Thermocoleostomius sinensis A174: one gene and its partner. Each later gene encodes a partner of the first gene's protein in a complex. Links are inferred from orthologs where the notes say so. Each region holds a gene or a part of one and is shown in the gene's direction. Other genes may lie near its edges. The genes, in order: OXH18_RS04035 and ureC.

What was found.
Region 2: the proteins of OXH18_RS04035 (region 1) and ureC are in contact, whole or in part, in a crystal structure (PDB 6ZO0), measured with the Sporosarcina pasteurii proteins. The link is inferred for Thermocoleostomius sinensis A174 from one-to-one orthologs. Residues at the interface, in WP_115364121.1 of Sporosarcina pasteurii: Val2, Pro3, Gly4, Glu5, Tyr6, Arg7, Val8, Ala9, Glu10, Gly11, Glu12, Ile13, Glu14, Ile15, Asn16, Arg19, Gly37, Ser38, His39, Ile40, Arg60, Asn62, Ile63, Pro64, Ser65, Gly66, Thr67, Leu84, Gly85, Gly86; in WP_115362090.1 of Sporosarcina pasteurii: Met1, Lys2, Ile3, Asn4, Arg5, Gln6, Tyr8, Ala9, Tyr12, Gly13, Pro14, Thr15, Val16, Gly17, Asp18, Gln19, Val20, Arg21, Ala23, Asp24, Asp26, Trp28, Thr37, Tyr38, Gly39, Asp40, Glu41, Asn43, Gly47, Lys48.

Annotation. Positions count from the first base shown.
Region 1 is NZ_CP113797.1:927,348-943,588, forward strand. The notes cover bases 6,656-9,496. They hold OXH18_RS04035 (urease subunit beta), read left to right. Parts: upstream 6,656-7,812; coding sequence 7,813-8,181; downstream 8,182-9,496. Other genes in these bases: OXH18_RS04030 (peptidoglycan DD-metalloendopeptidase family protein), read left to right, coding at 6,656-7,690; OXH18_RS04040 (Coq4 family protein), read left to right, coding at 8,206-8,880; OXH18_RS04045 (DNA double-strand break repair nuclease NurA), read right to left, coding at 8,947-9,496. Also shown: OXH18_RS04005 (NAD(P)/FAD-dependent oxidoreductase), read right to left, coding at 1-1,146; OXH18_RS04010 (hypothetical protein), read left to right, coding at 1,319-1,549; OXH18_RS04015 (photosystem II high light acclimation radical SAM protein), read right to left, coding at 1,699-3,270; OXH18_RS04020 (DUF1830 domain-containing protein), read left to right, coding at 3,560-3,901; OXH18_RS04025 (tRNA (cytidine(34)-2'-O)-methyltransferase), read left to right, coding at 4,155-4,616; more of OXH18_RS04030, read left to right, coding at 5,531-6,655; more of OXH18_RS04045, read right to left, coding at 9,497-10,239; OXH18_RS04050 (hypothetical protein), read right to left, coding at 10,293-10,862; OXH18_RS04055 (ABA4-like family protein), read right to left, coding at 10,899-11,390; OXH18_RS04060 (MHYT domain-containing protein), read left to right, coding at 11,743-12,474; Asp-tRNA(Asn)/Glu-tRNA(Gln) amidotransferase subunit GatB, read right to left, coding at 12,512-14,023; OXH18_RS04070 (PadR family transcriptional regulator), read right to left, coding at 14,146-14,679; OXH18_RS04075 (DUF3291 domain-containing protein), read left to right, coding at 14,792-15,208; OXH18_RS04080 (CapA family protein), read right to left, coding at 15,421-16,241.
Region 2 is NZ_CP113797.1:4,544,474-4,554,306, forward strand. Bases 1-2,886 are described here. They hold ureC (urease subunit alpha), read left to right. Parts: upstream 1-531; coding sequence 532-2,241; downstream 2,242-2,886. Other genes in these bases: OXH18_RS19630 (lipoate--protein ligase family protein), read left to right, coding at 2,347-2,886. In the rest of the region: more of OXH18_RS19630, read left to right, coding at 2,887-3,102; OXH18_RS19635 (ArsB/NhaD family transporter), read right to left, coding at 3,159-4,496; OXH18_RS19640 (cryptochrome/photolyase family protein), read left to right, coding at 5,061-6,491; OXH18_RS19645 (hypothetical protein), read right to left, coding at 6,492-6,941; OXH18_RS19650 (FHA domain-containing protein), read right to left, coding at 7,126-9,243; OXH18_RS19655 (FHA domain-containing protein), read right to left, coding at 9,664-9,833.

The DNA of each region.
Region 1 (16,241 bases):
GCAAACGCTGTCAAACGCTCGACCATGATTGAGTTGCCAGGCGATCGGCGAAGCAGTTCCCATTGCGTCTACTAAAATGCGACCAATGGCAACGCGAGTGGTTTGGGTAGGCAGATGCACCGTTTCTACCGTGACGCTGTTGGGGCTAGTTTCTGCTTGGTTAAACTCGGTTTCATCCCAAATTTCCCCCCCCGCCGATCGCAACTTTTCGCCACATAGCTGCAAGAGCTTCTCGGCATCTAGAGCAATATTTAACACTGTAGGAGTATGTAATACGGGCGCTTTTGCCTGTGGTGGATTGTTGGCATCAAAAAATTTATTGAATCCGTCTTCATATTCGCAGGCGATGACAGTTTCAAATTCGGCTGGGGTAAATAATCCCAAGTCAATCAACGTTTGAAACTCTTGGCGCGAAATATTCCATTCTCGGTTCATGCGCCCAAAGGGCAACCGCTCAATTAGCAGCACCCGATAGCCCAACTGCGCCATCACCGCCGCATGAATCACACCTAGGGCACCGCCAATGTAGATCAGATCGTATAGATGGGACGAATCCAAAGATACGGGTGTAAGCCGATCGGCGGGGCTGCGCTCGTCAGCCTTAAAAATGACTTGTTTGGGCGATTGCGGCTGCTGGACTCCTGATCGCCAGCGCTGTTCCCACCAATAGACTCGTGTCAGGTCATATTCGCCATTGGGAATTGATCGAAAATATTTGGCGGTTTTGGGATAGTACGGAGCCAGTGCTTCAAAAATCGATTGCTTGGTTAAATCCAAAGTTGGCGGTGCAGGATAGCGTTGGGGAAACTGCGATCGTAGCTCTTGGGTCAATTGCGCTAAAAGCTGAGCTTCCTGTGCAACAGACTGCTCTGACCATCGAAACACCTTCAAATAGGTGGTGCGCTGAACCGACCACGTAAAAATAGAGAGTTCCTCCGGTGAAAGTTTTTCAGCTAACGGCTTCCGTTTCTCAGAAATTTGAGTAGACTGATGGGTATTTCTTAGAAACCTGAGCCGACAACCATCCGGTGTCACTTGCTTCTCGGTCGATCGAGACGTAAGGGCAGGTTGAAACTGCTGCTGTAGCCACTGGCGAACAGCCGCTGTATCTGGTGTTGGAACCTCGAGATAAAGAATTTGTTTCATCCCCGAATTCTAAAGCAACAATAAATTTTCTGTGGAAATAATTAAACTTCCGATAAAAACAGGGTTGACAATCCTCCAGAGTGCGTTAAACTTCCGAGTACATTGGAAGTTCTCAAAAAACTTTACATAGTTCTCATCTTATCTAGAGAAGGTTCTTTTATTCTGGTTAGCAATGAATTATCCTATTCCTGTAAACTCTCAAGAGATTGCTGCCTTGCGACAAAAACCGATCAACGAAGAGTTGATTGCCACGGCGATCGCGGGTGTTGTCCACATTGCCCGCTCCAAGGGACAATCGCTAGAAGATTTAACAGCCGAGGTGCTGGCCGACGACAGCTTGCTGGATTTTGAATCGCGGCGATGGCTTAGCGATATTGTCTCCGAAGCCTGGAAAACGCTCTAGCGTTTGGGCGTAATTAGGGAATTAATTTTAAGTTGAGTGAGCTTCTATTGTTAAGAGACAATTACAAAGGCAGGTGAGCAGGGCCCACCTTTGCCTCGATAATTTGATTGAACTAAAATTTGGTTGAACTAGGCTGTTAGATAATGGTTTTACACTCGCACTAATTGCTTTGTCTCAGTTTCGATCGGCGCGTTGAGGGCATCTTCTAGTTCTGCAACTCCCAGGCGCTCTTCTAAAATTTGCATGACCTCCCGACCAAAATCATCAGGGTTGCGCTGCCATGCTTGCAGACAGACCTCGCCGAAGAAAGAGCCAAGCGGTTCTGGATTCCACAAGAGCTTCTTCGCTACCCAGGGCAGATGAATATTTAGGGGATTATAGCCGCGCTTCAAGATGTTGTGTTTGAAGGCGTACTCTTCTAAATGGGTGTGTGGCTGTAGCCCAATGAAGAAAATGGCTGGCTCAACCTTGTCTGCTCCAAAAATTCGCTCTAGTTCTCGATGGTAAGCAATCGTTTGTCGCACCGTATCGAAGGTTTCGTCAATCACATTGAACGAGTAGTTAACTGACACCAAATCGTTGAATCCGGCAGCCTTGAGATCGCGGCAATTTTGCAAAACGGTACGTAAGTTATAACCCATGCGCATTTTTCGCACTAACGCTTGAGATCCACTGGTGATGCCAATCTCAAAATAATTCATGCCCGTCTTCACCATCAGGTCGCACAGTTCTGGCGTCAAATTGTCAGCGCGGATATAAGCTGCCCAATGAATATCTTGCATTCCATCTGCCAAGATCTTTTGCAGCAGTTCTACCACATCATCCATGAATCGCCGTGCCGGAATAAACTGAGCATCGGTAAACCAGAAATTACGCACTCCCCGATCGTATAGTTGGCGCATTTCCTTTACCACTTCATCGGCAGGATTAATCCGAACTTGTTTGCCTTCTACAACCGTATAGATACAGTAACAACAGTTATGGGGACAGCCACGTTTCGTTTGCACCCCAATGTAGAAGTCACCGTCTTGGATGTAGTAGTCTAAATCCGGCCAAATCTGGGCAATGTAATCATAATTACAAGCTGATTTCTCGAATGGTGTAGGCTGTTCGTGAATCATGCGCTCGCGAGGAGTCGTTTCGCCAACCACATAGCAGCGCTGATCGGAAAAATCTTGCCCCTGAACCAACCGCTCTAATAACGTCTCGCCTTCGCCCACCGACACAATCGTCCCCTTCGGCAGCATCGTATTGAGTTGTTCATAAAAGACGCTGACTGCCCCGCCCCCAACCACAAGTTTCACCGTTGGGCAATAGCGCTTGGCTCGCTTCAGTCCTCGCTTAATCAAGCTGAGGTTGCGCCACAGTTCATCGAGATAGGCTGTCACCATGCGCAGCCCGCCGAATGCTCCCCGCAGCCGCTTCAAGGGATTGCGAGCATATTGAAACTCAAACGCATTTTGTAACGGATTGCCACCACGCCCCCCCACCGGGGCAAAAATTTGAATGTCGCGCCAGGAAAATACAAGCAGAGTCGGGCGAAATTGATCAATACAGCGATCGAGCGCAGCAGCAAAATCAAGAGGAGGAACCGTACCCAAGTCAAAAATCTGCTGCTCAATGTGTGGAAAAAGCTTATGAATATGATCGGCAAGATAAACAACCCCGATGGGAAAAATTGGATTGCAAGGCAGGCGGACGTAGAGGATGCGATCGTTCATTGGACTAGAATCTCGTGGCGATTCAATCGAAGCTAGTGTAAGCGGCTTCAAAGATTTGAGAAATGATTTGTTTTTATATAACTTCACAATAGCATCGACGCTCAATCCCTGCATGGCGAGGTGAAGGATTCGTAGGCAATCGAGGTGAGATCGCGCCGCATTACCTGAGTATTTCTGCTCATCTAAATTAGAGGGATCATCTGGGTTGGTAATCGGGTTTACAGCTAGCAGGGATCAGGGAATGATAGGGTCGGATAAACCTCAGTCCAATTCATAAGGCTCCTCTACCATGGCTCAACTCTTTGATCCCGTTCCGTCTGATGCGTCTGATCCCATTCTCTGTTGCTATGTCAATGCCACCAGCAAAATTCAAATCGTTCGAATCACCAATATTCCCAACTGGTATTTTGAGCGGGTGGTTTTTCCAGGACAACGGCTTGTGTTTGAAGCAATGCCCCAAGCTCAACTGGAAGTTCATTGCGGCATGATGGCCAGTGCCATTCTGGCAGACACCATTCCTTGCGATCGCTTGCGCCTAGAGGCAGAGCTTGAAGCGGATTTGCAATTAGAAGTGGTAGCAGACATTCCAGACTGTGAAGTTCGAGAACCAGCGGTAACCACGATCGAATAGCCACTTGATTCGTTCAAACAGTTAACATTCCATCATTAAATTAAGCCGCTTAACATTTGGCGAGGACTAAGGCAACCGCCCTACTGCCTCTGTGGCAAAACAATCCTGATTCAATCTCCTTTAATCTCCTAACTATACGCAATCCGTCAAGCAGCCTAGGGTAAGTTCTAGGCTCCTGACGGCTTTCTGTTTGTGTGTCCTAACCCTGCATACATTTTGCCAGTTCACCCCATTGCTTGCGACAATAGGCAGTATGCCGCAAGTTGTTTTAGTTCACCCCCTCATCCCTCCTAATACAGGAAATATTGCTCGAACCTGTGCTGCAACAGGTACTCCTTTGCATTTAGTTGGGCCCCTAGGATTCGAGATAAGCGATCGCTATCTGAAACGAGCCGGACTGGACTATTGGCCCTACGTTAATTTGCACTATCACGAGACATTGGCTGATTTTCAAGCGCATCACCAAACGCAAGGCGGACGCTGGATAGGGTTTAGCACTTCAGGATTGTGTAGTTATGTAAAGTTTCAGTTTCGCTCGGATGATTGGCTTTTGTTCGGCAGTGAAACCAATGGGCTGCCGCGTGACCTCTTGCAAACCTGTGATGCCACCGTGCACATTCCCATGAGTCAACCTCAAGTGCGCAGCTTGAATCTCTCGGTGAGTGTGGCGATCGGTCTCTTTGAAGCGCGTCGTCAACTTGGATATTTTGCTTGAATACTGGCTGAAGGGACTAACCCCTATGGGGAATTGCCCATAAAACTCTTTATTTTCATATACATATCTAAGCATCAATTTAAAGAGGAAACTGATCCTGTTTTTCAACAATTGAGTTATCCTTTGGTGACTCTAAGAGTTAACTAATCAGCCGTTAAATTGGCTGCGATATTCTTCAGATCTTCAGTCTTCCAAACTACAAATTCTGTAGGAATCCTATAAAAAATTTATATAGAATGATTTCTACGGTTGAATTGGATGAGTAGGGTGCGATCAAACCCGTAATTTCACGATCGGGTGCCTCGTTTAAAAGCGACAAGACCGCTTAAAGTTGATATGTCAACCGTATCGTTCATCTCTTTACAGAGTTTTTGAAAAGTGGAATAACGGAGCCTTTTTGTGACATCTCTACGCTAGAGTTAAGTCCAAAAAATAATTAAGTTCAGGGATTTTTACACGCCAAAAGGCTTGACAGACAGCGGCTTGAAGGCTTATTAAATTTTTCTATGAAGGAACAAAGGCAGATTTGCTGTAACTTTCAATTGGTTCGCAGTTTAGTTACAATATCGCCTTGTCTGAGTCAATTCTCCTGCTCTTGGTTAGGAGTATTGCAGGCTACCATGTTAGCCATTCAGGTCATAGACTCGCCCAATCAACAGCACAGAAATATCAACTTGACATTAAGAACAATCTGATAGATTAGCTTTCCTTAATGGTCGAGCCTTGAAATTTTTGTTAGGTGGTGTAAGCTTGTCTAAGTCAAAAAAGCAGGGTATTGTTGCCTAGTCATGTCCAATGTATGTGATCTGGATCTCTGCTTAATGTGATTCGAGTCATTGATTGGCAATTGGCCAATAGGCAGAAGCCCAATAGATTCGAGGACAGTTGAACGCTGGTCATCAGGAGGTCATTCTTTGAAGCGAGCACGTTTGCGGAAGGAAAAGCCTGTGTCGCCTTTCCCAGGGGAAGCTGCCGATTCCCTCTCGGCTCAGTCCGAGCTTCCTCACCCAGGAATGAATCGTAGGACACGAACTTCTGCCGCCATGATAGGGCTAGCCCTCTCGATGGGCACAACTAGTCTGTTGCTCCCTCGGCACAATGATGGAGCCGCAGCGGCCGAACCGAAAGCGCCTGATACTATTTCAGCCGCTTTTTCTGATACCGCTCCCGAGTCAGACTCTCAATCTTCAGCACCCATTCCAACCGTCCGCATGGTTGAGCATATGGTGCAGGAGGGACAAACTCTTCAACAATTAGCCGATCGCTATCAGGTCAATGTTTGGAGCATTGCCGTTGCCAATGGGTTAACGCCTAACTCTGAGTTAATGGTTGGGCAAGTTTTGAAGGTTCCTGTCCGCGGTGAACTCAGTCCTGCGCAAGCAGTGGCAATAGAGAGTCTGGTAGGAGGCTCAGAGTCTGGTGATTTGGTCGCATCAGCTCATCTCAATCAAGTTGAGATGAACGGCCCCGTGGCTGCATCTGAAAGTTTGGGAACCGATCGGAACGATGCCCTCAATCGCTTGCGACAACAGCGCGATCGGTTGCGGGATAGTCTGGCGGAGTTGAGGGGTGAGGAGTCTGAACCTGCGGTTAATGTTCTTAAGCGCGACTTTACTGATTCCAGCCGCAGCGTCGTTGCGTCTACACTCGGTTCAGTGGTTCTAGAGGCCAGTTCGGAGCAATCGACCCTAGCTGCGTTGCCTACTCAGTCCTTGTCTGGAGAGGCTGTATCCGCAACTCAGGATACCGATTCTGTTCAAGTCGCTCGTGTTTCGGCAACCCAAGATGATGAAGCGGCTGTTCCCTCCCTGCCTGTAGGCGCAACAACCGCCCAAGTTTATCGCGTTAATCCTGGGGATACGGTGGCGGCGATCGCTCGTTCTCACAATATTCCTCAATCGCTGTTGATTGATGCCAACAATTTGAGCGATCCCAATGTAATTTTTGTGGGACAAACGTTAACGGTTCCAGCCATTCAACCAACCTCACCCGCCTCTCCAGTGCAGGTTGCCTCAGAAACATTATCGGCTGCCATTCTGCCGGCCATCCCCACAGGAGGAACAGCCCCAGGACTGAGCACTGTTGATACGTCTAACACCGTTACCACAGAGACCGTGAATACTGAGGCTCCTGCGGTTCCGTCGCTGTTGGCACAATCAACGTCCGAGAGCTTGCCCCATCCAATTGCTTCTCCAACGGTTCAGCAGCCTAGACCGCAGATTGCCGTTGCTCCGCTGCCTGAAGCATCAGTAGGTCCATTGGGTGTTGATTCAGAGCCAGGCCTAATGATGGAATCCAATCCAGGCTCTCAAGTTAACCCCTATGTGGCTAGCTTGCTGTCGGAAATTAAGACCTTGAGGCAGCGCAATCAACCTGCAACTGTTTCAGAAGCGCAATCAGTTCCAGCCCAAGAGCCACCGGAACGCGCTGCTGCTGTCGTTTCCCCATCGAGTGCCAGTGAAGTTGCAGTTTCGCCCCACTTCAACCCAGCGGCTGTCGAGCGTCAGGTTGGGGAAACTCGTCCCATTAGTAATGCCACGCAAACAACACCTGCATCACCAAATTTGGTGGCAGCGGCTCCGTTGGGGTCAGAAAGTTACGATCCATTGCTTCAACCCATTACAGGGCGGATGGTATCGCCAGATTTACCCCCACTGCCGGGCGCTGATACATTCTTGCCTGAAGATGGATTGTTCAACGGATACATTTGGCCATCTACGGGCTTACTAACGTCAGGCTATGGCTGGCGGTGGGGTCGGATGCACCAGGGCATTGATATTGCTGCCGATATTGGTACTCCAATCTATGCGGCTGCGACTGGAGTAATCGAATTTGCCGGGTGGAATTCTGGCGGCTACGGCAACATGGTTGAAGTGCGTCATCCCGATGGCAGTATGACTCGCTATGCCCATATGAACGCTGTTTATGTGCGGGTTGGTCAAGCAGTCAGACAGGGTGAACAACTCGGTGAAATGGGTAGCACTGGATACAGTACTGGCCCCCATCTACACTTCGAGGTACATCTGCCCAATCAAGGTACGGTCAATCCGATCGCTTACTTACCGCCTCAATAGTGTCTCAATAGCAGCCATTTTCCATGGATATCGTTTGGGGAGTCGTTGTTCTCCCCTTTTTTTGTGCCAAAATCTATTACAATGCCACTCAAGCCATATCATCAAGCAACCTAGGCGGCGCTATGATTCCTGGAGAATTATTGGTAGAACCGGGCGATATTGAACTGAACGCTGGGCGAGAAACTGTGACCCTTTCCGTAGCAAATACGGGCGATCGACCTATCCAAGTTGGCTCTCATTTTCACTTCTTTGAAGTAAACCAAGCCCTGATCTTTGATCGATCCCAGGCACGAGGGATGCGCTTAGATATTCCAGCAGGTACAGCGGTTCGGTTTGAACCTGGCGATGAGAAAACCGTAACGCTGGTACCATTGGTGGGCAAACGTGAAGTATATGGCTTGAACGGACTTGTGAACGGTGCACTGGATGATCTATCGAGCTTGAAAGAGAAGAAAAAAGCTGAAAAGACAGACAAAAGAAAGAAGAAATAGAAGCAAGAGATAGGAGTCGGACAGATGCGACTCGAAGATTTGCGCAAGTTAAACCTTGATATGCTGATTACGTTGAAAGGACTCGTTTCCTTAATGCGTGATCCAGAGCAAACCAATTCGGTGTTTGATGTTGAAGATGGGTTGCGCCACACCAAAGCGGCTCAACTAGCTACCGACTATGCCAAGTCCAAACCTGGTGTAGCTGACATTTTTGCGGAGCGGTATTTGGCTCCTCCACCCGATGTTCCATCCTTGCTCAAGCTGCCAGATGATTCGCTGGGTCATGCCTATGCCCTTTACATCACCGAAGCCGGGTTTGATCCCAATTTCTACCGCAAAACTGAGATCGAAGACGATGTGACGTATCTGTTTATGCGAATGCGGCAAACCCATGATATTTGGCATGTGGTTACAGGTTTTGGTGTTGATGTCAATGCCGAATTAGGATTAAAAGCCTTTGAAATTGCTCAAGTTCACCGCACTCTTTCGGCGATGCTAGTAGCAGGTGGGTTGCTCCGAACTCTCTTCAAAACCCCCGAAAATTTGGATGGATTACTAGAACAAGTGGCGATCGGGTATCGTATGGGTGCCAGAGCTAAGCCATTTTTGGCTCAAAAGTGGGAAGAGCATTGGGAAAAACCTGTGGCGGTTTGGCGCCGCGAACTGAACGTTGAACCCGCTACGACCTATATACCGTAGTGTACGCGCCCTAACTATGTATCGCATTACGTATCGCAATGTACCGTAACCGAAAGCAAGAGAGTTTCACGCAATACTGCCACGTTTTCGGGCTTCTTTATAGGAAGTCCCAATATTTTTAAGTCCAGCGCGAATCATTTGTTGCTCTAACAAGGCAAAGAACCGGGCCCGATCGCCCCCTCGCACCACGGCTTGATTGTGCGCCTCTGCCAGGGCAACTGGATATCCGTAGCCTTTCTGCACTTGAGTCAGCGTCAAGCTAAGGGCAATCGTCAGTAAGGTTGGATCGGTAGCTACCCATAACGGAAATTCTACTCGTGCAATTTCTGACCCCATATGGACGTAGCAGAAGCAAATGGTGTGGTCGCCGTAACACTCCAAAATTTTGGCTGAACTGCGCCAAATCGGGCCGCGCTGTCCTGGCTCTAGTAGCAGTTCCCACAACGCTGTGTCCCGCAGCGGAGCGAACACTTGGCAAGGAGCTTGATCGGTTGCGCCAGGGCAATGAGTGAGGCAATCAGGAGCCGAGTATGGGCAACTGTGCAATCGCAGAAAATTTAGAGCCTCGCCACTGCGGGCAACGCTGAGATATCCTACCAGCGGAATTCTAGCCGCCTGTAGCTGATTCCAAGCGTCCAGAATAGGAGGCAAAATTCGATCGCGGGCTTCCATGGGCAATGGTTCCAGAAACCAGTGAATCAGAGAACCATCGACCATGGCTAGACAGGGATGAGCAAGGAGCGACGAAGGAGCAAGAATACCATCCAGCGTTGTTTGTTCATAGGTTACTTCGGTGACTTCAGCGGGTTCACGTTGAGACCAATGGCGGGGATTGGGGGCAGACTGAAGATTCGATCGAACACTTGTGCCAAGTTCCGCTAAAACCACAGCCTCAGACACCGTGCGACGATACCCCATCCATTCCTCGGTGCGAATGCCCCACTGTCGAGATCCATATAAATCATCGGGACGATAGAACACTTCTGGCAGGCTATCTAGTATCGGATGGCGATTTTGCCCATAATGCAGCACCACACGCCCCACATTGATGAGATAACAGTAGGCAATTTCATGATGACTGGGGGCAATTTGGGAGCCGTCGGTAGCAATTACTGTGTGCACAGGCGGAGCGGCGGTTAGATCAAGGCGTGTGTCCAACGGTTCCAGTGGAGTAGCAGCCGTAAACCCCATCCGATCGCGCCATGCCTGTTGTTGCTCAACCAGTTCGGTTTGACGATCGCGGGCTTGCTGAAGCAAGGTTTGGGCCCGCTCTAGCCGTAATCGTGCTGCTGTCGCCTCATCATTAAGATGTTGACCAATATCTTGAAGTTGCCGAGCCAGTTTAATCAGATCGAGCATAGTTTGGCGGTAGGGGGTAAACGTGGGAACATCCTAGAACCGTTAATACCTACTTAAGTCGGAGAATGGATTGCCCGTTCCATCGCCTGTTGAATAGCCAGTCGTTGCTCGGCATCGTAGCCCCAACGATCGAGAAATGGTTGATAGGGCCCTGCGCCTGTAGAGGCACTTTGTTGTAACTGACTTGCTTTTTCAGCTACTTGCGGCAGTTGAACAAGCTGAATTAATTGCGTCGTGCGCTGCTGCACTCGATCGGAACCATTGGCCATAGTTTCATTGTGATTGCGACGGTGAGCTAGGCCCATCGCTGTAGACATAGCCAAGTTTTTCACCAGTAGCTCTGCCACAATCTCGGCAGACGTTTTGAGGGCATTAACAACCGCTGGTGAAGGTTGGTCGGCTAAGGGACGATCGTCGGTGAGATAGGTGACAAAGAAGCCACGTGCACCGTTTTCGCTGCTGACCAACTTTGCCAACGTGGCTTCAATAGCTGAGTCTGGCAAGCTTCCCGCTTCTATCTGTGCCAGCAACGAATGAGTTAAATCGATTGCTTGGTCAAAGGTAATGGCATCGGGGACAGCGAAATTGAAATCAGCATTTGAGTGCGTATGAGCATCAGACATAACAGCAACCCTTTCAATCGGCTCTTACTATTCTGCCTATTTTGCTGATTCTGTGACGGGTGGCGATGAGTCATTTGTTGTCAGTGGTGCCGTATCGTTGGGCGATCGACCCGTGAAAAGCTGGACAAATCCTTGAGTCGCAACATGGGACAACAACCCCAACGGCCCAGCAAACAAACAAAGCACCAGCGAATGCACGGTCCAAAGACCTGTGCGCTGCCCTTCCCAATAAATCCAGCGACCCACAAACAAATCTGCTACCAGAAAGTGTACCCAGCCCGTCAAGGTTACTTTTTCGTCGGCGAACAGACGAGCTAGCTCAGCAAGCTGGGGATTGGCAAACGATCCTGCCGTATCCGGATCAAGACTATTGATGAATAGATACAGATAAAGTCCTGCTAGCGCTACAAACGGCAGCAATGAACTCATGACTTTACGAGTGATGCCCCAGTTAGGCAACACAATCATCAGAACCCAGAAGGGTAGCACAAATAGATTTGCGGCACTAAACAAAAATTCAAGGTTCATAGCGCACTGTCTGTTCCAGAACGTGTCTTGCAAGCCAAATGGCTCTATTCTCTGTATTGTGACACAGGGGCTAGCTGGAGAATTTCCTCATTTTCTCGCTTCAGCCCTGCTCGGTGGTTCAAACTTTACCTGTGGGTTGGAATAATGGCGCTACGGTTTCACCACACCGAGATCAAGATTTATAGAAGCAAGATCAATAAAAGCAATAAAAGCAATAAATAGGTGAAAATTGCATCTCTTTATACAAAATTGTTGCCTACCCAAGCGAAATTTATCCTGTCTTGATGGTCTGTAGCCCGCAACGCTATAGATTTTTATCTATGTTCTCACATAAGTTTCGCAGTACAGAACGATGAGTGGTACGTATAATTTTTCCCTTGTTATTGTTTCGGCATTGATTGCGATCGTCTCTGCGTATATTGCCCTGGAGGTAGCTAGACGGTTACTTCACTCTAGACAAGACCAGCAGCAAATTTGGTTGTTTGGCGGTGGTGCTGTCATGGGAACGGGCATCTGGGCGATGCACTTTATTGCCATGCTTGCCTTTAACATCCCACTGTATGTTAGCTACAACCTACCGCTTGTCTTCCTGTCTTTGATACTAGCGATCGGAGCAGCAACTCAAGCATTTTACATCGTGAGTCGCCGCCATTCACCCATCTCGTTGCTAACCGGCAGCATCATTATGGGAATTGGCATTGCCCTAATGCACTACACCGGAATGGCAGCAATGCACATGCCAGCTAGTTTGCAATATCAGCCCATTCTGTTTGCCGTTTCAATTCTGGTTGCAATTTCAGTTTCCTATGTCGCGTTGCAACTGACTCGGCGATTTCAAGATGAACAACGATCGAAACAGGTGGGTAAAAAACTAGCAACGGCCTGCTTGATGGGAGGAGCTGTCCTGTCAATGCATTATACAGGGATGGCAGCGGCTGTATTTGTGCCGCAATACAACAAGGTAATTACGGCTTCTGGGTTAGATAATACCTGGCTAGCATTCATCGTCTGTGGGTTTGTGTTTTTGACCCTAGTACCAATGGCGGCCGCGCTCTTGAGTGACTCGCTTGAAACTCGAAGGTGAGGCACGCAGGCAGACAATGGGGGTGTATCTACCCACCTCACTCAGCATTCAGTTTTTGCTGAAGCAACTGATTCGTCAGTTTGGGATCGGCCTTGCCGCCCGTCTCCTTCATCACCTGTCCGACAAAAAAGCCCAACAGTTTAGTTTTGCCGCCGCGATATTTTTCTAACTCGTCGGGAAACGCCGCCATCACCTTGTCGATCGCCGCTTCAATCACCGTTGGATCAGAGACTTGTAGCAGCCCTTTCTTCTCGACGATCGCCTTAGGAGAACCGCCTTGGCTCAGCAAATCCGGCAAGATATCTTTAGCGATTTTGTTGCTGATGGTGTTGGCTTCAATCAGTTGAATCATCTCCGCCAATCCGTCTGGCTTCAGTGGAATATCGGTAATGCTTAGCTTTTCGTTGTTAAGGTGAGCGCTGATATCACCCATGATCCAGTTAGCTGCTAGCTTGGGATTAGCCCCGGCTGCTACCACTGCTTCAAAGTATTCAGACACCGATCGATCATCGGTTAGGACGCGGGCATCGTAGGCCGATAAGCCTAACTCGTTTTCGTAGCGATGACGCTTAGCGGCTGGTAGTTCCGGCAATTCAGACTTCCACTGCGCCAACTGCTCTTTCGAGACTTCGATCGGGCCCAAATCCGGTTCGGGGAAATAGCGATAGTCGCTGGAGCCTTCTTTCACCCGCATGGTAAAGGTGCGCTGCGAACCTTCATCCCACAGGCGTGTTTCTTGAACAATTTTCTCGCCCGCCTCAATAGCAGTGATTTGCCGATCGATCTCATAGTCGATCGCCTTTTGAATGGCGCTGAAGGAGTTCATGTTTTTGATTTCTACCTTCGTGCCAAATTTCTCGGAACCGACAGGACGCACCGAGATATTCACATCGCAACGCAACGAGCCTTCCTGCATATTGCCATCACTGACGCCCAGATAACGCATAATGCGGCGCAGTTCTTGGGCATATTCGGCGGCTTCTTGCCCCGATCGCATATCCGGCTCTGAAACAATTTCTACCAATGGCACACCTGCCCGGTTGTAGTCTACTAGCGAGTGCGTAGACCCCGATAGCCGATCGCTACCAGCATGAACCAGTTTGCCAGCGTCTTCTTCCATATGCAGACGAGTAATGCCAATCCGCTTGGTCAGAGCTTTGCCGTCTTCACCCACAATCGGCTTGCCTTTGTCGTCGGTGAGTTCAATCTCTAGCCAACCGTGCTCGGCAATTGGTAAATCGTACTGCGAGATCTGATAGTTTTTTGGCAAGTCTGGATAGAAGTACTGCTTGCGATCGAATTTGCTGTAGGGAGCGATCGTACAGTTGAGCGCTAGACCGGCTTTGACGGCATACTCGAGTACTTTTTCGTTTAGAACCGGCAATGTTCCGGGCAACCCCATACAAACCGGATCAATATTGGTGTTGGGATCGGCTCCAAACTTAGTGGAACTGCTCGAGAAAATCTTCGTTTCGGTGCTGAGTTGGCAATGGGTCTCCAGTCCAATGATGGCTTCGTATTTAGTTTTAGCCGGAGTCGCAGTAGTCATGGAAATTGCTGTAAGCGCTATAAGCAACGATCGAATGGCTCTATTGTAGTACTGATTCAAAGCGACATTGTTACGGACAACTCTACCGTCACGCTTGAATATGAGTGATTGACCGATCGCCCCTACGGCTGCAACGCCTCGATCGCTTCATCACACCAGGCAATCCAATCTTGCTCATTGCGGATGCCGCGCCGCAGTGTCAAGTATTGGCAGCGTTGCTCAAAGGTGAGTTGGTCGGGGGTGGGGAAATAGTCCGCGGCGATCGATTCATAAGTAGCCAACCGCTTTAGGTGTTGACGGCGATGATGCTCAAGCTGCCTCAGCAGCACTGGCGATGGCACCAAATGCCCTGCAAACACTTTCACCAAAATATCTTCCCGCAGCGGCCCCAGTTCGGTTTCCTCATCGATCCACTCGGCTAGTTTTTGCTGACCCAGCGGCGTCAGGGCATAGACTTTTTTGTCTAGCGACTTTTCTTGCGGAATCACTTCCACGCTGACCCACTGTTGTTCCTCTAGCTTTTTTAATTCCCGATAGATTTGCTGATGTGTCGCTTGCCAAAAATAGCCCACTGAGCCATCAAACGCTTTGGCGATTTCATACCCACTAGAGGGCTTGTGCGATAACAACGATAGAACTGCTTGCGCCAGTGCCATAGTCTCTCTTCCTGTATTCCGCCCCCTCTCTTGACAGGCGTTGTTCATTCACTATAGAGTAAAAGGTGTATGCAAAAAGTTGCATAAAACTAATGGAATTTACGCAGTAGAAATGAAAACTCTTGGAGGTGAAATGATGTCCTTTGTTTCAGTAACCCGGCTGAGATTACGATCGCCCCTCTACCTGCCTGCGTTTTTTACCCATGCCGTTTCCAGCTTCAGGCAAGCTAAGCAAGCAACAGGCAACCTGCAAACTACAATTCGGCGGCAGGGAATTCGGGTCTTTTGGACACTAACAGTCTGGCACGATGAAGCCTCAATGCGGGCATACATGACCTCTGGATCTCATCGCCAAGCGATGCCCAAGCTAGCTCAGTGGTGTGATGAAGCCTCTGTGACGCACTGGCAGCAGGAAAGCGCCGAGCTACCCTCCTGGCAAGAGGCAGAACAGCACTTACGACAGTTCGGTAGATTAACGAAATTGCCCCATCCCTCTCCAGCCCAGGCGGCAGGCATCATCGACGTATAATCGACTGACACGGCCATTCCTAATGAGACATAGCGATACAGGAAGTGGCGTGGCAAGGTTGCCATGAATCAAAGAAGGGCTGTTGTTTGAGAACCTTCACTACCAAGATCCACACATAGCACAACCGATCGCCACAAACTGTTCACCGCAAGTAATTAGCCTCGTCGAGTTCTCTTGCAGTAGGCGATCGGGCTTCGCTCAATCCTTCCGCCTCATGTCGAGGGTAACGGAGCTTCGTTGCGCAAAATTTGTCCAGATTCGTCAATTAACAGAGGCGTTACCGGGAAATCGCTTTCAATCAAATTGCGAATGAAGCTCACACTAGTGAAGTTGTCGTCAATATAGGGAATGCCTTGCCCATCTAAGCGCACCGGAATAATTCGACCCGTAAGAAACTCGCCCTGATTGCTTAACTGCGCATCCAAAATCAGCGAATAGCCCAACACGCCCTCGCTCGACAAGGTGCGATAGCCAACAAAATTTCCCAATGAGTAAGCAATCAGCCGACTGTTGTAAAGTTCTAAGGCGCGAGGTACATGCGGCCCATGCCCTAGAATTAAATCTGCTCCCTGATCCACCATTGCCCGAGCAAATTCCACCATATTGCCGCGATTTTCGCCAAAGAAAATTTCCGTCTCGTTGCGGGTACGGCTAGCGTCGGACCCTTCGGCTCCGGCATGAACTGAAATCACGACAATATCTGCTTCCTGTTTGGCTCGATCGACCAGTGCTCGGCCACTGTCTAAGTCCAGCAGAGAGTTGTGGTCGGGGAAATAGCTAAAGCCAATAAACGCCACCCTGACGCCATTGACTTCGGTGTAAACAATGTCATCTTTCTGCCCCACCGCTTCCATTCCAGCTTGACGAATATGGGTAACAGTATCGGCAAACCCCTGATCGCCAAAATCAAAGGAGTGATTGTTGGCCACGCTCAGGACATCGAATCCCAGTTGCTTTAATATATTGGCAAAGGCAGGCGGCGATCGAAACGCAAACGTTTGACCTTGGCTGATATCTTTGGCAGCATTGGGAT
Region 2 (9,833 bases), 3.6 Mb from region 1 along the record:
GCTGTATTGCCCCTCTGTCTCCACAAAACAGTGTTAGTGTGGAAACCATCTCCGACTAAAACTCTAATGATTACCGTTGGGATCACCAAAGCAATTACAAATCTCACCCAGGCTCATGCAAAATTGGGTATTTCGCCTAGACAAACGAACCACTCGTAAGGGCGAATCGCGAATTGCCCTTACCCGATCTGCTCTCCCCATTATTGAAAACCGTGGGTTTTATTGATCTGCCCTACCAAGTCCGAGATGAAAAATGCGTTCGCTTTGAGATAGAAGATGGCAATGCCCAACTCGATGGATTATATTGATGCTCTGGTTATCCATGATCACGAATCTTAAAACGTCTGGTTAGCCCATAGCCGACCATCCTAAACTTTTCAGTGAATTCGGATGTCTTAGCTACTCTCTGTGGTACGCTCTGCTGATTAGATCATGGGTATGTGCAAGAATTGAGCACCTGGAGCGGGCGATCGCGGATTGCCCTGCCATAGAAGCGATACCCTAGGGATGATGTGTGATTGAGGGAGTGCTATGAGTTATAGGATGGATCGCCGAGCCTATGCCGAAACCTTTGGCCCCACCGTGGGCGATCGGGTGCGGTTAGCCGACACAAATTTGATCATTGAGGTGGAGCAAGACTACACCACTTATGGTGACGAGGTGAAATTTGGTGGTGGCAAGGTGATCCGAGATGGCATGGGGCAGTCGCCCATTTCCCGTGAAGGTGGAGCGGTGGATGTGGTGATTACCAATGCGCTGATCCTGGATTGGTGGGGGGTGGTCAAAGCCGATGTGGGGATCAAAAACGGCAAGATTTGTGGCATTGGTAAGGCGGGCAATCCGTATATTCAGGACAATGTGACGATCGTGATTGGCCCCGCCACAGAGGCGATCGCGGGTGAAGGCATGATCCTCACCGCAGGTGGCATTGATGCGCATATTCACATGATTTGTCCCCAGCAAATTGAAACGGCGATTGCGTCGGGGGTTACTACTATGATTGGCGGTGGTACAGGTCCCGCCACCGGAACTAACGCCACAACTTGTACACCAGGTGCGTGGAATATTCATCGCATGCTGCAAGCAGCCGATGCGTTTCCGGTCAACATTGGTTTTCTGGGTAAAGGCAACAGTGCGCAGGCGGTGGGACTAGAAGAACAGGTAGAAGCGGGGGTCATTGGACTCAAGTTGCACGAAGATTGGGGTACAACTCCAGCAGCGATCGATACCTGCCTCAGTGTGGCGGATGCATATGATATTCAAGTGGCAATTCACACCGATACCCTCAATGAATCGGGGTTTGTGGAAGATACGATCGCGGCTTTCAAACATCGCTGTATTCACACTTACCACACCGAAGGAGCCGGAGGTGGTCACGCACCTGACATCATCAAAGTTTGTGGTGAACTAAATGTCTTGCCCTCATCGACTAATCCTACTCGTCCCTACACGGTGAATACTCTGGAAGAACATTTGGATATGCTGATGGTCTGTCACCACCTCGATCGCGGTATTCCCGAAGATGTGGCCTTTGCTGAATCGCGCATTCGTCGAGAAACGATCGCCGCTGAAGATATCTTGCACGACTTAGGAGCCTTCAGCATGATTTCGTCAGATTCACAGGCTATGGGTCGGGTGGGAGAAGTGATTCTGCGCACCTGGCAAACGGCTCATAAAATGAAAGACCAGCGCGGCGCGTTGCCGGACGATAGCGATCGCCATGATAATCTACGGGCAAAACGCTACATCGCTAAATATACAATCAACCCGGCGATTACACACGGTATTGCTGACCATGTGGGGTCGATCGAAGTCGGTAAACTGGCGGATCTCTGCCTCTGGAAACCCGCCTTCTTTGGCGTTAAGCCGGAACTGGTAATTAAAGGTGGACTCATTGCCTGGGCCCAGATGGGCGATGCCAATGCCAGCATCCCCACCCCACAACCTGTCCATATGCGCCCGATGTTCGGCAGCTACAGCGGAGCCATGCACAGCACCTCGCTCACCTTTGTTTCAAAATCGGCTCTAAAAGCAGGGATTGCTGACAAGCTGAAGTTGCAAAAAAAAGTAGTGGCGGTGGGGGGAATTCGCAAAATTACCAAAAAAGACATGAAACTAAATGATTTGCTGCCACAAATTGAGGTGAATCCTGAAACCTATGAGGTGCGGGCAGATGGCGAACTGTTGACTTGTGAACCGGCAACGGTGTTGCCAATGGCACAGCGGTATTTCTTGTTTTAGGAGAGGCTTCACAATGTTTCGACTATGCCTCAAACTACCTCCCTAACCCTAGGAACCGAAGCTCTCGAAGTCCTCCAACGTTGAGGGATTTATGGAGGTACTCTCATGAATTATTCAATCTGGCGCTACATTCCCCCGATCGCGGCTTCTGGTGCTGTGCAAATGGCTGTGGATGTATGGTTGTTGGAACAACATCGCCAAGGCAACCATCCGCCTACTCTGCGGTTTTACACCTGGAAGCCGATCGCCCTTTCTTTAGGTCATCATCAGCGGCGCTATCCTGATGCTTGGCGAAACCTAAGCTGGCAAGGACAGCCGATCGAGTTGGTGCGGCGGCCCAGTGGCGGACGGGCAGTGTTGCATCAAGGCGAGCTTACCTATGCTGTGATCACGTCTGGCATTCCGGGGACGCGCCTGCAAGCCTATCGGCAGATTTGCCAATTTTTGATTCAGGGCTGGCGAGCGATTGGCATAGACCTGCATTACGGAGAGGCGGGGCGCGGCTATATTCACAACCCCAATTGCTTTGACACAGCCACCAGCGCGGATTTGGTGACAACAGACGGGATTAAGTTAATTGGCAGTGCCCAACTACGACGAGATACCGTCATTTTGCAGCATGGCTCCATGCAGCTTATGCCCGATCCGACTCTGTTTCGTCAGGTGTTTGGCGTAGAGATACAGCCGATCGCTCTGCCCAATCACTTGAAGCAAAATCTGCATCACCAGGTGATCCAAGCGCTACTAGATGCGGCTTGTACCTGCTTTGACATTCGGCTTGAAGCTCGACCGCTATCAGAAACCGAATGGGAGAGGATATGCTCGAGTGATTGTGTCAAGCAAGCATCTGCTTCGATCTAACTATCGATTTGCGTAACAGTAGAATGAAGGGAGCGATTGAGAAGATTTGCCGTACTTTATACCAAAAAACGTGCCAACACGTAGATTGCGGCGGCCATCAGTTGCATGATCATAACGGGAATCCCATAGTGTAAGAAGGTTTTGAAGGGGATGCGCCGACCGTGCAATTCAGAAATTCCTGCCGCTACAATATTAGACGATGCCCCAACTAATGTGCCGTTACCGCCCAGAGTTGCCCCAAACATCATGGCATAGAACAGCGGCATTACCTCGGGTGGAAAAGCTCCTTGATAGTCAGCTTGCAGAATTTCGTTACCAGCTAGGCCCACATTGACAATGTATTCTTTCAGTAATGGAACCATTGCCACCACCAGCGGAATATTGGGAATAACGCTAGACAATAACCCGACAAAAAACAGCAGCGCGATCGAGCCTAAGGCAATATTTTGACCCAACACGATCGTCAATAGACCAGACAAGCTGCTAATCACACCTGTTTTACCGAGTGCTCCAATTAACACAAACACACTCATGAAGAAGATCAACGTACTCCAGTCTACATCGCGCAAAATATTGTTGACCGTATCGATTTTGCTGTGATGGGCCAACAGCAGCGCAATGCCGGCTCCCATCAACGCGACAGCGGCCGGGGAAAGAGGAACTGGCAGTGTCTCACCAATAGCAAAGAACAAAAGCACAAAAAACATCAGCACGCCACCGGCTGCCAACACCCCTGGATGATTAATTTTGGGACGCGGCAAATGCTCTAGATCAGCAAGTTGTGTGTTCCAAATAGGGGAAAATAAGGCTGGCAGCAACAACACGATCGTCACGATCGCTACAACCCCGCCTAGGCTTAGACGCCCCAGGTAATCGAGAAAGGTGACATTTACGGCATCCCCTACAATGAAGGTGGCTGGATCGCCCACCAATGTCAAAAGTCCAGCGCTATTCGCCACAAACACCATCAAAATTAGCAATGGCACAAAATCTACGCCAATTTCTTGAGCAATGGGCGGCAACAGTGGAGCCAATAACATTACTGTGGTGGCATTGGGTAAAACGGCGCAAATCGGAGTTGTAATAGCTACGATCGCTAACAGCAGGCGTTTACCGCTGCCCTTAGCCAGCATCACCATTTGGGTTCCCAAATAATCAAAAATTTTAGTAGGTTCAAACGAGCGTACCAGCACCATGACTCCAAAAAATAGTGCCAAGGTAGCATAACTACTGCTGATATAGCCAATCGCCTCTCCTAGAGTAATCACGTTGGCAAACACTAGCAACAACGCACCCAGAAAGGCGGCAATCATCAGGTGAACCCATTCGGTCATCACCAAACCAATCACTCCAATAAAGGTGGCTGTTGCCACAATCGCTTGCCAATTTTCCACAGTCTTTCTCCACAATGGTTTGAGCAGTACAAACAATCGACAGAACAACACCCCTCGGCATGAAAGCGATTGCATCGGCGGAGTCAAGATACAACCGCACCACAGCGTTGAATTGGATAGAGCAATCAGAGCGATCAAGTCATCCTGTGCGTTGTACAGGCCGCAAGACCCGTGTTGTCCTTTCGCTCATATCCTTTGGTTGGGAAGCTGACGAGCGCACCGCATTTGATTGTGAAAATGCTGTCTCTTCAGTCCCTCTCGATGCCTACGGAGTTAGCTGACGGGCGAGGACTGAGAGGTGTCCTTCTTGGAAAGGTTAAAGTACTAAGGCTCAAGGCTAAAAGATTTGATTTATCCTTTGTCCTTCATCCTTTAAAAGATTTGCCCCGAATGTTGGTTCCTCCGCTTCAGCAGGTTCATGGATGGCTCTCAGTTAGTTCCTGCTGAATTAGGCTGACAATACAGTATTTGGTTTGATCCATCCTATCACCCGCTCTCGTGGTCGGCAATCTTCTACAATGGCAGCGAGTAGGCCGAATGAACGGACGTTGAGCGAAAAATGGCATGGCTGATCTAATTTTGTTTTGGCACCGTCGCGATTTGCGCATCTGTGACAATGTAGGGCTAGCCGCGGCTAGACAACACAGCACTAGGGTAGTGGGCGTGTTTTGCCTCGATCCTGGCATCTTAAAAGGGGATGATGTGGCAGCGGTTCGAGTGACTTATATGATGGGCAGCCTCCAAGCGCTTGCAGAAAACTATGCTCAGGTAGGCAGCCAGCTTTTGGTGTTGCAAGGATCGCCAGCCCAACAAATTCCAGCGTTGGCACAGACGTTACAAGCACAAGCGGTTTTTTGGAACAAGGATGTAGAACCCTATGCCAGAGACCGCGATCGCACGGTGGCAGATGCTCTGAAACAGGCAGGCATTGAAGTGCAAGCCTTTTGGGATCAATTACTTCACGCTCCTAGAGAAATATTAACGGGGACGGGTGCACCTTATACGGTATTCACTCCCTTTTGGCGCAATTGGCGCAGTCGGGGGAAATCGGCTCCTGCACCCAATTTAGAGAGTGCCGAGGGTTTGACGGAGGCTGAACAAGACCAAGCCAAACAGACAGGCTGCATTCCATTACCTTCGGCGAAGGACTTGGGGTTTGGGTGGGATAATGAGTTGCCCCTCTTACCTGGAACACAAGCGGCTCACGATCGCCTAGAAGAATTTTGTGACCAATCCATCGACGAATATCGAGAACGGCGGAACTTTCCGTCGGTGCGTGGTACGTCACAACTGAGCGCGGCGCTCAAATTTGGTACGATTGGCATCCGCAGTGTATGGGCAGCAACAGAAATGGCCCTGTCCGAGTGTCGTAGTGATGAAGCTCGCGATAACATTCATACCTGGCAACAAGAATTATGTTGGCGCGAATTTTATCAACATGCTATGTACTGCTTCCCAGAACTGGCGGAGGGGGCGTACCGCGATCCAATGAAGGATTTTCCCTTTATCAACAACCCAGAACACTTTCAAGCGTGGTGTGACGGTCAAACTGGGTATCCGATCGTTGATGCTGCCATGCGTCAGATGAATCAGATTGGCTGGATGCACAACCGCTGTCGGATGATTGTTGCCAGTTTTCTCACCAAAGATTTGATCACTGATTACCGTTTAGGTGAAAAGTATTTTGCACAACGGCTAATTGATTGGGATTTATCCGCTAACAACGGTGGTTGGCAATGGAGCGCTTCTAGTGGCATGGACCCAAAACCTCTGCGAATTTTTAATCCTGCTAGTCAGGCCCAAAAGTTTGATCCAGAAGGTGAATATATTCGCGAATGGGTTCCGGAATTGCGGAGTCTGGATACAGAACAATTGGTGACTGGGAAAATTTCTCAGGAGGAACGCGATCGCTGCAACTATCCTGTGCCGATTGTTGATCACAAACAACAACAGAACCGCTTCAAAGACCTGTATCAACAACAAAAAACCAAGTAATCAGTAAACCCTGCGCCATTTACCAATCCATTCACCGCCGCGAAACCGCCAGCGAGGAAACAGTAACCGCATAATTACCCAAGAAGCCAAATAAGTAGAGATCCATACAGCACCATAGTGTAGAACAAAGGTTCCTAGGTTAAAGTGGCTGCCATCAATGAATGGTAGCACGTTCAATCGGACCAAAATTGCCAGCAACACGCCCTCAGCAATGCCCGCTAGCAACTGAAATGCCCCTGGCCAGTCGTGATCCCACATAAACTTCTGCAAGAAGTTATAGAGAATGTCCCAAAGCAGCCCGAACAGAGCCACATAAAACAGCACCCAATAGTAGGATGTGCCAGGTTCTGTACCCAATAATCCTGATGCAAATTTCCAAGTTGTAATCAGTCCAATTGTAGCTAGAAGAAAGATGCGAGTTTGCCAACGGCCAAACAGTGTAGGGGTCATAGGTGTAAGGTTTTGGTGAATAGGTTTTAACGGGAAGTCGGTAATGGGTAAGCAATGATGGGTAATGGAACGAGAATTAATAATAAAAACGGAAGTGAGAGCAGACGATGCTACTTCTTGAATCGATCGATCAACAATCAACAATCAGCAATTATTAATTATCAATTACCAATTACTAACCCCTCTATGGCGATACATTCAACGCCCATTTACACCACTGCCACAGAGAACCAATGCCTTCTAAGTAGCGAATTTTAGGTGCTCTGGCAGCAGCGAGGGACTCGGCCGATCGATGGGCAGCATATTGCAATCCCAAGAAGGTATCGACAGGAGCATACGGCCCGCCCAATGTGATCACTCCTGCTGCATACATGCGTCCACGATTGTTGCGCATTTTCTTGATTTCAAAATCATTCTCAACGTGCAAGCGCATCTGTGGATTCAGGTCTAGGTTGTAGTGATCGATGAGATCGCGCAGTAGGGGATTCTCGCGTGGGTCTGACACCAACCCGGTACAGTCAATCACAAAATCAGCTTCGATGCGTTCGACCCCTTCATAGCCGCGACTCTTAATATAGGTAACAGGTTGCCCTTTCTCGTTTTGGTCTACTTTGTCAACCTGACCAAACTTGATGGTGTACCACCCTTCTTTTAAGCCTTCTTTGACGGTTTTGCGCCAATTTCCTCGGCTAGCGGTGGTCGTGCCACCCCAAGCTTCCAGTAACTCTCGTCGCCGCAATGGATCGGCTGATTCCAGCTTAGCCCGCATGTCTCCGCCCCAGGTTCCTTTGGGCCAGTTAAAGGGTTGAAATTCCCAGTGATTTTCCACAAACCGCTTGGCAAAGCCAAACCGATTACCAGATTTTGGCGTGCGGCTGAGATGAATGACCGAAATACGCGGATTCTCTTTACGCGCCTTATAAAGCCGATCCATTACCTGTGAACCAACAATACCAAAACCGCGTACAACCACAGTTCCACCAAATTTCTCTAGATGTTCGTATACATGATCATGGGGTTCATAACCATGTACTACGGTTTTTACATCTCCCGTTCGCTGCCGATATTCTTGTAAATCATTCAAGAGTTTAATAGCAGGATACCCCGTAGAAAGATGAATGTACTTGGCAATCAAAAATCGGTAATCAGACGATAGCAATTGAGGTGAGCCGGCAATGGGCGGTTTGGTCGCAGAATAGGCAATCACATAGCGTCCATCTTCGGTTTTGCGAATGCTGCGAACGCTGCCATATTGCACGACTCGATCCCAGCCAATTCGCTCGGCTTCGCGATCCATCGAGGTAAAAACATTGTCGGCGATCGGCGTATAGGTATCGGCAAACGCTGGTTCAGCAAATACTTGCCACAGATGGGAAAGAGCCGACGGAAACCGTGCTGAAAACACTTCTCGCCATGCCTCCCGCAGCGCATAGCCTGGCCAACCCCAGACGTTATCAGGACAGGAATCCGAACCCGATCGAATGCGCTTATAGCGAGGAATTTGGCAATTGCGCAGCAGCGCTTCATAGCGAGCATAGGGCTTTTCGGGACGCAACGTTAAGACTCGAATTTGATCAGATCGCACTCCGCAAATGCGAATCATATCTACCCAAACAAATGAACCCATGCCGCCACCGATCGCCGCATAATCAATTTCTTCGACTGGATAGCCTGTTGCATGAAGGGCATTGATCGACACATGCTCTGCTGCAAACACATCCGCTGGCGGAAATGGGCGGCGTGTAATACCAGGGGGACGGGTGGGGCGAACGGGCTGGGACTCCAGTTGATCGGTTTCTGGATCAAAAATTAACGTCGAGGAACTGAGGTTGGCGCTAACTGGTGGTTCTGCGGGCGCACCCGTTGAGCGTATTGCATCTTCGAGTTCATCGGCTGAAACAATGTCTGTTTGAGGACTGAAAACGATCGTCGATGAGGAACTCAACCGGGTTGCATTGGGGTCTTCGGCTTCCAGCATTTGGACTGTGATGTGATACGTGCCAATCCGAATCGTATCTCCCGGGTGTAAGGGGCGTCGTTCTCCCACAATTCGTTCATTATTGAGAACCGTCCCGTTGGTGCTGCGATCTTCCAAAATGGCTTGACCCGCTACTTCAAAGATCAATGCGTGATATCGCGAAATCTCATGATTTGTATCTAACAAAACGATGTGATGCACGGGTTGATCATCGAGAATGCGCGGCAGTTGTGCCAATTCACGCCCAAAGGCGATCGGCAACGGAGAAACTCGCTGCTGGGGTTCTTCGGTAACTGGATCATCCCAAGTCAGTTGCAGTTGCATAAACCCAAATCTCCTGTTATCAAGTACGAATGAACCAGAAAAAACTAATCAATGCTGGTTCTATTGGCTGTTAGTGGATGCAATCAGTAAACCCGATTGAAACCTAGGGATACCTCTGTTTGCCTACTTGCTCGAACGATCGCTTCCATCAAACTATGCAGCCATTGGTGATGCAGATGCTTGAAAAATGAATACGGAGGTGAATCCTACACAATTCCTGCCTTAGGCAAGGAAGTAGCTAACTAGTTGCTCATTGTCTCCGCACTAGCCTCCGTGGTTTAACCAACCGTTTAACCAACTATGTATTCTAAAAACTGCGCTCTTGAAAACTGGCTATCACTGATCGCTCGAGTTTGTCAAATAATTGACACTTGAAGCGTTACAATTCGATGCTTTTATTTACCATGTAGCCTCGTAGCCTCACACCTCAGCTACCGGATAAACGAGTGTTGCTCCTTGCATGACGTAGCCACAAATGTCGCAGTTTAATTTGTCATAGGTCAGCGGGTGATAGTGCGGAGTTCTGGGATTGCCGCATACTCGTTGATAGATAGGCACGGCAGGTGGTTCAACCGGGACTGGTTGTGTAT